Regions from separate parts of the Erwinia sp. 1181_3 genome, predicted to be linked through region 2. Evidence: predicted binding sites of a transcription regulator. Region 2 holds the regulator's gene; each other region holds the start of a gene.
The links. The regulator PurR, encoded in region 2, represses purine synthesis genes. The targets are predictions, from matches to a motif close to CANGCAAACGTTTGCNTG.
Positions count from the first base shown of each region.

Region 1: pyrD (quinone-dependent dihydroorotate dehydrogenase) is a predicted target of PurR. The motif match lies at 1,814-1,831, and genes of this name have one in related genera.
Region 3: FY046_RS23065 (nucleoside-specific channel-forming protein Tsx) is a predicted target of PurR. The motif match lies at 1,080-1,097, and genes of this name have one in related genera.

Region 1 covers NZ_VTDE01000002.1:461,385-464,666, forward strand. The annotation lists gene FY046_RS06550 (cell division protein ZapC) at 1-473, opposite strand, end outside; gene pyrD (quinone-dependent dihydroorotate dehydrogenase) at 658-1,668, opposite strand; gene ssuE (NADPH-dependent FMN reductase) at 1,926-2,477, shown strand; gene FY046_RS06565 (aliphatic sulfonate ABC transporter substrate-binding protein) at 2,492-3,282, shown strand, end outside.
Region 2 covers NZ_VTDE01000004.1:389,046-392,327, forward strand. The annotation lists gene FY046_RS13770 (C40 family peptidase) at 1-810, shown strand, start outside; gene cydH (cytochrome bd-I oxidase subunit CydH) at 853-942, opposite strand; gene purR (HTH-type transcriptional repressor PurR) at 1,237-2,262, shown strand; gene punR (DNA-binding transcriptional activator PunR) at 2,259-3,191, opposite strand.
Region 3 covers NZ_VTDE01000017.1:21,727-25,008, reverse strand. The annotation lists gene FY046_RS23070 (DUF4056 domain-containing protein) at 1-964, shown strand, start outside; gene FY046_RS23065 (nucleoside-specific channel-forming protein Tsx) at 1,375-2,241, shown strand; gene speG (spermidine N1-acetyltransferase) at 2,355-2,921, shown strand; gene FY046_RS23055 (hypothetical protein) at 2,964-3,282, opposite strand, start outside.

The DNA of each region.
Region 1 (3,282 bases), on a different contig from region 2:
GCATCACCCAAAACCATTCCACGACCAGCCACAGTTAACTGCACCTGCGCCAGCAGGCACAGTGCGGCGCTGTCACCAGACTCTACCACCAGCAGACTTGCCGATTCACCGCTGTCAGAGACCTTGACGTTGACCAGTTCACCGTCAGCCGGACGCCAGTTTCCCTGAATATAGCTGTCAAAATGCCAGCTTTTAGGCATCAATGGTTTCAGGAAACGCGTGGCCACCAGCGCATTCAGCACCAGCTCAGCTCGCTGATCGGCATTCAATTGCGTATCACGGCAGCGTTCGTCAAAGGTGAAAAACAGTGCAGCATCATCAACACAGAAACCGGAAACATCAAAAGCATCAGGCGTTAACATTTTGCGCGGAAAGCGGGAACGAAATAACATACCGTCCGCCAGGTCGAGCATCATCCGGTCATGTTCTTCGTCGAAAAACCAACGCCAGTTATCGTCTGGTTTTATCCTCATGATGGTTCCTGTATTAATACTTAGTTACAAGTAGCCGGAAAAGCATATTCCCTTTCCGGAAACCAGAGGCTTCGTTAACGCTCTCAGCTCGCTCTGTAAAATTTGAATATTGTCTGAACAGCACAAAATATAAACGAGACAGCAGCGAAAATAAAGCCCCTGGCATATTTAACGCTAAATTAACCTAGAGATGAGTCACAATTTCTTTTATCAAAGGCGGTCCTTTGTAAATAAATCCAGAATATATTTGCACCAGCGAAGCACCCGCCGTCATTTTTTCACGCGCCGAAACCAGTGAATCAATCCCACCAACGCCAATAATTGGGATGCGCCCCTGTAATTCCAGCGCCAGACGGCGAACGATTTCGGTACTGCGCAGCTGTACCGGACGACCACTTAGCCCACCCGCTTCTTCCGCGTGCTTTAATCCTTTTACCAGCTCACGATCGAGGGTGGTATTGGTCGCAATCACGCCATCAATATTGTGGCGCACTAAACTGTCGGCCACCTGGATCAATTCTTCTTCAGAAAGATCCGGTGCGATCTTAACCGCCACAGGAACATATTTATGATGGATCTGTTGAAGATCGTTTTGACGGATTTTAATCGCCGCCAGCAAATCATCCAGCGCTTCGCCGTATTGTAAAGATCGTAAGCCTGGGGTGTTAGGTGAAGAGATATTGATGGCGATGTAGCCGGCATACGGATAAATCTTATCCATACAGGTTAAATAATCGTCTTTACCCTGCTCTACCGGGGTATCTTTATTCTTGCCAATATTAATGCCGAGGATACCGTCAAAATGGGCTTTTTTAACATTCTCTACCAGGTTATCAACGCCCATATTATTGAAGCCCATGCGGTTGATGATCCCTTCCGCTGCCACAATCCGGAACATACGCGGCTTATCATTGCCCGGCTGAGGGCGCGGCGTCACGGTACCAATTTCAATGGAACCAAACCCCATCGCACCAAATGCATCAATGCATTCGCCGTTTTTATCCAGGCCAGCGGCCAGGCCCAGTGGATTCTTAAAGGTCAGTCCCATGCAGGTTACGGGCTTAAAAGGGAGCGACTGACGGATAAGACCCATCAGCGGGGTGCCGGAGATACGCTTCAACTGCTGCAAAGTCAGGTCATGCGCGCGCTCAGGATCGAGCTGAAACAGCGCCTTACGAACGAAAGGGTAATACATGGTCACTCCTGAGGTCCCGATGGAAAATCGGGGTCGTATTATCCGGGTTTCATGGGGTAAAGGGAAATGACCTGGCGCAAAAGCGGGCCTGAATCGACGGTTTTTTTACTTCATCAAGGCCGTTATGCCGCGCTATATGTGCAAACTGGCAAAAATATGCCGGATAAATCATTTAAGCGTCCAAACGCGCTCTGTCAGGATGAGCCATCGGTTCTTGAATTTCGTTTATCAATAACTTTTGGTTATAAGGAGAGGTTATGCGCGTTATTACTCTGGCGGGAAGCCCCCGTTTTCCTTCACGCTCCACCGCACTACTGACCATTTGCCAGCATGCGCTGGAAAAACGCGGCGTCGAGGTTATCCCGTGGAATCTGCATAACTTCAATCCCGAAGATTTATTGTATGCCCGCTTCGATTCCCCCGCCCTGCTGGCCTTAAAGGAAGACCTCGAATCGGCTGACGGGTTGATCGTCGCAACCCCTGTCTATAAGGCATCGTTTGCCGGGGCATTGAAAACGCTGCTTGACCTGCTGCCAGAACGTGCGCTGGAACATAAAGTGGTGTTACCGCTGGCAACAGGCGGCACCGTAGCCCATCTGCTGGCCGTCGATTACGCACTGAAACCCGTTCTGAATGCACTGAAAGCGCAGGAAGTGCTGCACGGGGTATTCGCTGACGATACGCAGATCAGCCATTACGACCGGACGCCTGAACTCTCTCCGATTCTGGCTGAGCGGCTGGCAGAGTCGATCGATACCTTCTGGCATGCACTTGCCCGCCGCCATCAACCTCTGGCTGCTGCCGTCTGAAAAGGTGACCGTCTATGACATTGTTTGCTCGCATATTTAGCACCCTGCTGATAACCGGGCTGCTGGCCAGCCAGGCGATTGCTGCTGACGCCATCCCGGCCCCCGACCAGGTCCGTATTGGTTACCAAAAAGGCTCGGTCAGTATGGTGCTGGCGAAATCCCACCAGCTGCTGGAGAAGCGCTTCCCGCATACCACCATTAAATGGGTAGAGTTCCCTGCCGGGCCACAGATGCTGGAAGCATTAAACGTCAACAGCATTGACCTTGGCAGCACCGGCGACATCCCGCCGATTTTCGCTCAGGCCGCTGGCGCGGATCTGTTGTATGTCGGTTCCGAACCGCCAAAACCACGATCTGAAGTGATTCTGGTGCGTGAAGACAGTCCGTTGAAAACCGTGGCAGACCTGAAGGGCCATAAAGTGGCCTTCCAGAAGGGCTCAAGCTCCCACAATCTGCTGTTACGTGCATTAAAAGAGGCCGGACTGGGTTTCAATGATATTCAGCCTGCGTTTCTGACGCCTGCGGATGCCCGCGCCGCTTTCCAGCAGGGAGATGTTGACGCCTGGGCAATCTGGGATCCCTATTACTCTGCGGCCATCCAGCAGGGCGGCGTGCGCGTACTGAAAAATGGCGACACGTTAAATCTGACCGGCTCGTTCTACCTCGCAACTCGCCCGTTCACCGAAAAGAATGGCGTGTTTCTGCAACAGGTACTGGACACCTTCAGCCAGGCCGATGCCCTGACGCGCAGCCATCGTGAACAGAGCGTGGACCTGCTTTCAACGGCGATGGGTCTGCCAAAACC
Region 2 (3,282 bases):
GCATCGCCACATGCCCCTATTAATGCAAAACAGCAAAAAGCCGAAAGCAATACTGCACGTGTAGATGACCGCCGTAAGCGCCGCCCGGTAAAAGCCACTTCGACCAAAAAAGTCAAAGAACCTGTCAGTAAGAAAGCCAAAGAAACCGCTAAAAAAGAACCCTCTAAATCAGCACGGCTTCTGCTGGCAAAAAAACTGAAAGAGAAAGAAAAGAAAAAAACCAGCGTGGCCCCGGTGCGTAATGCGAAGGTGGAGAAGAAAACACTGAGTAAAAAACTCGCGGCCAGCAAAAAAGCAGATAAAAAACATTATGGTCGTCAACGCGCAGGCAGCAAAGCCACTGACGATGATAACGATGCTCTGAACGCCCCGCTCAAACTCAGCAAAGCGCATCGCGCTCGCTACCAGAAAGCACGTGAGACGGCGATGAACAAGCTGATGGGCCAGCTCGGTAAACCTTATCAATGGGGCGGCACCTCTCCGAAAACCGGTTTCGACTGCAGTGGTCTGGTGTGGTATGCCTATAAAGACCTGGTGAAGTTCAAGATCCCACGCACGGCTAATGAAATGTACCATCTGCGTGATGCGGCTTCGATTAAGCGCGATCAGTTAGAGAAAGGTGATCTGGTCTTCTTCCGTATTAACGGACGTGGCACAGCAGATCATGTTGGCGTCTATCTGGGTGGAGGGAAATTTATTCAGTCTCCACGGACAGGTAAAGATATTCAGGTCAGTGCGTTGAGCGAAGATTACTGGCAGGAACATTACATCGGTGCGCGCCGTATGATGACGCCTAAAACGATTCGATAATGCGTGTGGGTTCGGGAAGAGTTTCCTCCTCCCGTGCAAGAATTAATGCATTACCGCCGTAAAACTAAACGCAATAATCATCAGCAGTGAACCCACAACGGTCAGCGCCGTCATTTTCATATCAGTGTTCATTCTCTCTCCTCAATAACCTTGTTATTAGTAAGCCAACAGATTTTCCCACAGTTACCCGTAAAAATCTCGTTTTCTGTGCGCAGCCTTGTTAGAATTCTTTATTCCGTTGCGCAACACCGTTGGCAACGTGTAAAAGTCAGCACTGCATGTCACTCTACGGACGATTTTACCCCTTCCCGACCCTTTGAGACAGCACCCAAAATAATTCTGGTCGGGCAGGAATGGCTGTACCCAGGCAAACGTTTAACCAATTAGTTATCAAAATGTTACGATAACACCAGGAGTACGATTTTCATGGCAACAATTAAGGATGTGGCAAAGCGCGCCGGTGTTTCAACCACCACTGTGTCTCACGTGATTAACAAAACGCGCTTTGTAGCCGAAGAGACGCGCGAAGCGGTATGGGTTGCAATCAAAGAATTGCATTATTCCCCCAGCGCCGTAGCCCGCAGTCTGAAGGTCAACCACACCAAAACCATTGGCCTTCTGGCAACATCCAGTGAAGCGCCCTATTTTGCAGAGATCATTGAAGCAATAGAAAACCGCTGCTTTGCCAAAGGCTATACGCTGATTTTGGGCAATGCGCACAACAACCTGCAAAAGCAACAGGCCTATCTGTCAATGATGGCGCAAAAACGCGTCGATGGGCTGCTGGTGATGTGTTCAGAATATCCTGACACGTTGATTTCTATGCTGGAAGATAACCGTAATATTCCGATGGTCGTCATGGATTGGGGCGAATCACGCGGTGATTTCACTGATACCGTGCTTGATAATGCTTTTGAGGGTGGTTACCTGGCGGGGCGCTACCTGATCGAACGCGGGCACCGCGATATCGGCGCGATCCCAGGCCAGCTTGAGCGTAATACAGGCGGTGGCCGCCATGCCGGATTCCTGAAGGCACTGGCAGAAGCGGGCATCACTTTGCGCGATGAATGGCTGGTGCAGGGCGATTTTGAACCTGATTCTGGCTATCGCGCCATGCAGCAAATTTTGTCGCAGAAGCAGCGCCCAACGGCCATTTTCTGTGGCGGTGATATTATGGCCATGGGCGCGATTTGCGCAGCAGATGAAATGGGGCTACGCGTACCGCAGGATATTTCAGTGATCGGTTATGATAACGTGCGCAACGCCCGCTACTTTACGCCCGCACTGACCACCGTCCACCAGCCAAAAGAGCGTCTGGGCGAAACCGCTTTTGATATGTTGCTGGACCGTATTACCAGCAAGCGCGAAGATCCGCAAACCATTGAAGTTCACCCTTCACTGATCGAGCGTCGTTCCGTTGCCGATGGTCCTTTCCGCGACTACCGCCGTTAATCACTCACCTGCCACTGGCCAGGATGTTCGCTTAACCACTCTGCATTCAGGGTTTCTGTGCTCCCCAGATAGTCCAGTAACCAACTTAGCGCCGGTGAGGCGCTTTGTTCCGACCAGCTGAGATAACAGGGACTGTCGGGAAACGGGGACGTCAGCGTCACTTCTCCTAACACGCCTTGTTGCAGCCAGGGCTGGGCAAAATGACCGGGTACCATCCCAACACACAGCCCGGCTCGCAGGCAGTCAAACGCACTTTCCCAGTCAGGCACCACCAGCCGTCGTTGATTATCTAATGTCCACGTGGTGCGTTTCGGCAAGGCACGTGAGGTATCTTCCAGCACCAGCGATGGCCACTCACGGATTAACGTCTCGCTTAACGGTCCCTCATGGCTCAGCAGAGGATGTGACGTTTTCACCACGCAGCGCCAGTTAAGACTTCCCATATCACGAAAAGCAAAACGTCCTCGTACCGGGATCGCCTGAGTCGCACCGATCGCAACATCGACGCGACCGTCAGCCAGCGCATCCCACACACCGTTGAACACTTCCGGCATGATATGCAGTTCCATATCCGGAAAATGCCGGTAGAAATCCACGACCAGCTGCCGGGTGCGTGCCGGGCGCACAATTCTGTCGACCGCAATATTGATTTGTCCCCGCCAGCCGTTAGCCACCTGTTGACAGCGTGTGCGGGTGGCGAGCATTTTTTTGATAACAGCACGACCTTCTTCAATGAAAACCCGTCCGGCGTCCGTCAACTCCACATCACGATGACGACGCTCAAACAGACTCACGGCCAGCCAGGCTTCCAGCTGGCGCACGGTATAACTTACTGCGGAGGGGACGCGATGCAATTCCGCCGCAGCAGCGGTAAAGCTGCCCGTCCTCGCCACCGCATCAACCACTTCAAGAGAATGTTCAGACCACATGATTCGCCTTCAATATTTTTCATCGCAACCCACGAATATTAGCGTTTCACAGACGGGTCAGCACGCGATTACACTGCACGCGTAAAAAAAT
Region 3 (3,282 bases), on a different contig from region 2:
CTATAACATTCGGGCTAAGCTTTTAGGGGTTCCTGTCCCCTTTTTTCAATTACGTAATGTCGTCGATCCTGATAACACGGGAAAGCATCACTATAACGACAGCTGGAAAAGCATCTTTACGACACTTACGGGAATAAACAGCGAGCTCAACGGTATTATCTATACCCGACGGGGCGGATTTATTGACCTTGCTCATGTGCGTGATACCGCGGATAACACGCTATGGCTGTTCAGCAAAATTTGGCCAGCGCTGGGGCGTGCTACCACGATAAAGATGAGCGATGAACTCGGGCAACGCATTATCCGACTACGGCAGTTCTCGCCCCCTGAAGACATGCTGGCGCGTTACAATCTGAGTGTCAGTCTGGCGGCTTACCTCGCCTTTCAGCTCGCCGCCTGGCATGAGGTCGCTCAGTGGTATGGCTTCGAGTCCGTACCCGGCTATCCTGAAACCGTTTCCGCATTTTCACCAGAAGATCTCTATTCCAATCTGCTAGGGGCGCGCATGGCTACAGATATACTTAATTCGGGCGGAGCATCATCACTGCCGCAGTATCAATATTCGATGGCACAGATGCTTCCGCTGGCGCTCGCACAGCTACAAGCCGTCAGCCCGCAAGCCACCCGCTTTCACTTTGATATGCTGGATGGCATATGGTGGAACAACCATTGTCGCCTGCCCGACAAATTTCTGGTGCGTCTGCGCAACTACAGCGTCAGTCACCAGCGGCTGCCGTCGCGTCCTGCGGATACTGTGCCGGAACTGTGGCTGACGTTACCCGATCATTTTGACCATCGTCCGTTGTCACAATTTGCACGACTTGAAATCTGGCGCGGTGATCGTATGGCTAACCTGCCTTCGCCGTCATTGATGTATAGCGATGATGATTTTGTCACTCTGGCGCAACAGGCAGCAAAAAATGACCGCCACGCCCTGGCAAAAATCGGTAACCAGTGTGATTAACGCCCCCCTGCCAACCCTCCGTAATATAAGAAAATATTATTAATAACCAGAGAGCGTGAAGCACACTCCTGGTGTTTCAGTATGTCCACTCTCCCCGTATTTCTGCCATTTCCGGCAGGCAACCGTTTTCGCTTTGCCACAAACGGCCCTAAACCCCATTACGGGAAAAGTTCCCCTCACACGGCACTTTAATGTGACATTCATCACACTTTAACTGAATTAAAATGAAACTGAATTTGACAAGTGTGAGCAATCTCTATTTCCTAATGCCCTGATAGCGGCACACTGCCGCAGTATTCATGGCGGGTGTTTTTGTTACAGTCACAAGCACCCATTTGTCGCCCGTAGATAACATGACCCGACCAGCGCGCTGGCTGCCGAGCAGGGTCTCAGAGCATGTGGTAATAATAATGAAATATAAAATTATGATGGCTGGCGCACTGGCAGCACTTTCCTATACCAATGTTTCTCTCGCCGAAACCAACAGTCCGGAATATGTTTCTGACTGGTGGCATCAGAGCGTGAACGTCGTAGGAAGCTATCACACCCGCTTCGGGCCGCAGCTGAACAACGACGTCTATCTGGAATATGAAGCGTTTGCGAAAAAGGACTGGTTCGATTTCTACGGCTACATCGACGTTCCTAAATTCTTCGGCGTGGGTAACGGTAACGATGTCGGCGCGTGGGATGATGGTTCTCCGTTCTTCATGGAGATCGAACCGCGCTTCTCTATTGATAAACTGACCGGCACCAACCTTGGTTTTGGTCCGTTCAAAGAGTGGTATTTCGCCAACAACTATATCTACGATATGGGCGACAACAAGGCGAGCCGCCAGAATACCTGGTATATGGGTCTGGGTACCGACATCGACACCCATTCTGATGTGGGCCTGTCACTGAACGTGTATGCCAAATACCAGTGGGAAAACTACGGTGCAGCCAATGAAGACAGCTGGGACGGCTACCGCTTCAAGGTGAAATACTTCGTTCCACTGACTCAGCTGTGGGGCGGCAACCTGACCTATATCGGCTTTACCAACTTTGACTGGGGTTCTGACCTCGCCGATAAAGCCGGCCCGTCACGCACCAGCAACTCTATCGCGTCCAGCCATATTCTCTCGCTGGGCTACGATCACTGGCACTACTCTGTTGTGGCGCGTTACTTCCACAACGGCGGCCAGTGGAATGACGGCACCGAGTTGAACTTCGGTAAAGGTGATTTTAACGTGAAATCAAACGGTTTCGGTTACTACCTGGTTGTCGGTTACAACTTCTGATAACCCGGGGATATCCCCAATGCTGACATAACGCGCCTGAGGGCGCGTTTTTTTTGCCTGCAATAAACCGCTATACTCCTCCGGCAATATTGCGTCCGCTAAAAGGAATTTTTATGTCTGCCAAGTCTGTTGATCACAGTGTGAAACTGCGCCCGCTCGAACGCGAGGATCTGCGTTTTGTTCATCAACTGGATAACAACGCCAGCGTGATGCGTTACTGGTTTGAAGAGCCGTACGAGGCGTTTGTTGAGCTGTCCGATCTCTACGACAAGCATATCCACGATCAGAGCGAACGTCGGTTTGTGGTTGAACACGATGGAAGTAATGCCGGGCTGGTTGAACTGGTGGAGATTAATCATATCCACCGTCGTGCAGAGTTTCAGATAATTATTGCCCCCAGCCATCAGGGAAAAGGGCTGGCCAGTAAAGCCGCGAAACTGGCGATGGATTACGGATTTTCGGTCCTTAATCTCTACAAACTTTACCTGATCGTCGATAAAGAGAACGAAAAGGCCATCCATATTTACCGTAAGCTGGGCTTTGAAATTGAAGGCGAGCTGATCCACGAGTTCTTTATCAACGGTGAATATCGCAATACCATCCGCATGTGCATTTTCCAGCATCAGTATCTGGAAAAATTTAAACCCGCGCAGGGTATGGTCAAAACCACGGCGCAGTAAACAACAACGGCAGGTGGGATAGCCCGACCTGCCGTTGTTCGTTTAGCCGCCTCGCGCGCCAACCGGATTCATGATGGTCTGTAAGCGTTCCGGTTCAATCTTATACATGCCCCCGTAGAACGGGTCGACCACCAGCCAGCCAGGGATGCCAAGCAGCGGAATGTTGCCCAGCAGATACCACAGGTTCGGGCTCTCTTTCAGTGGGAGCGTTTGCGGAACATAGCCTGCGCGCTCCAGCATCACCAGATACTTTTTCTTACCGAAGTAGTTGCCGTTAGACTTCTGCAGCGTAACGGTTTTTGGCGTGTAACCTTCGGCCACCGCTTTACCCGTTTCATCCTGTACCACAAACTTCACCCCT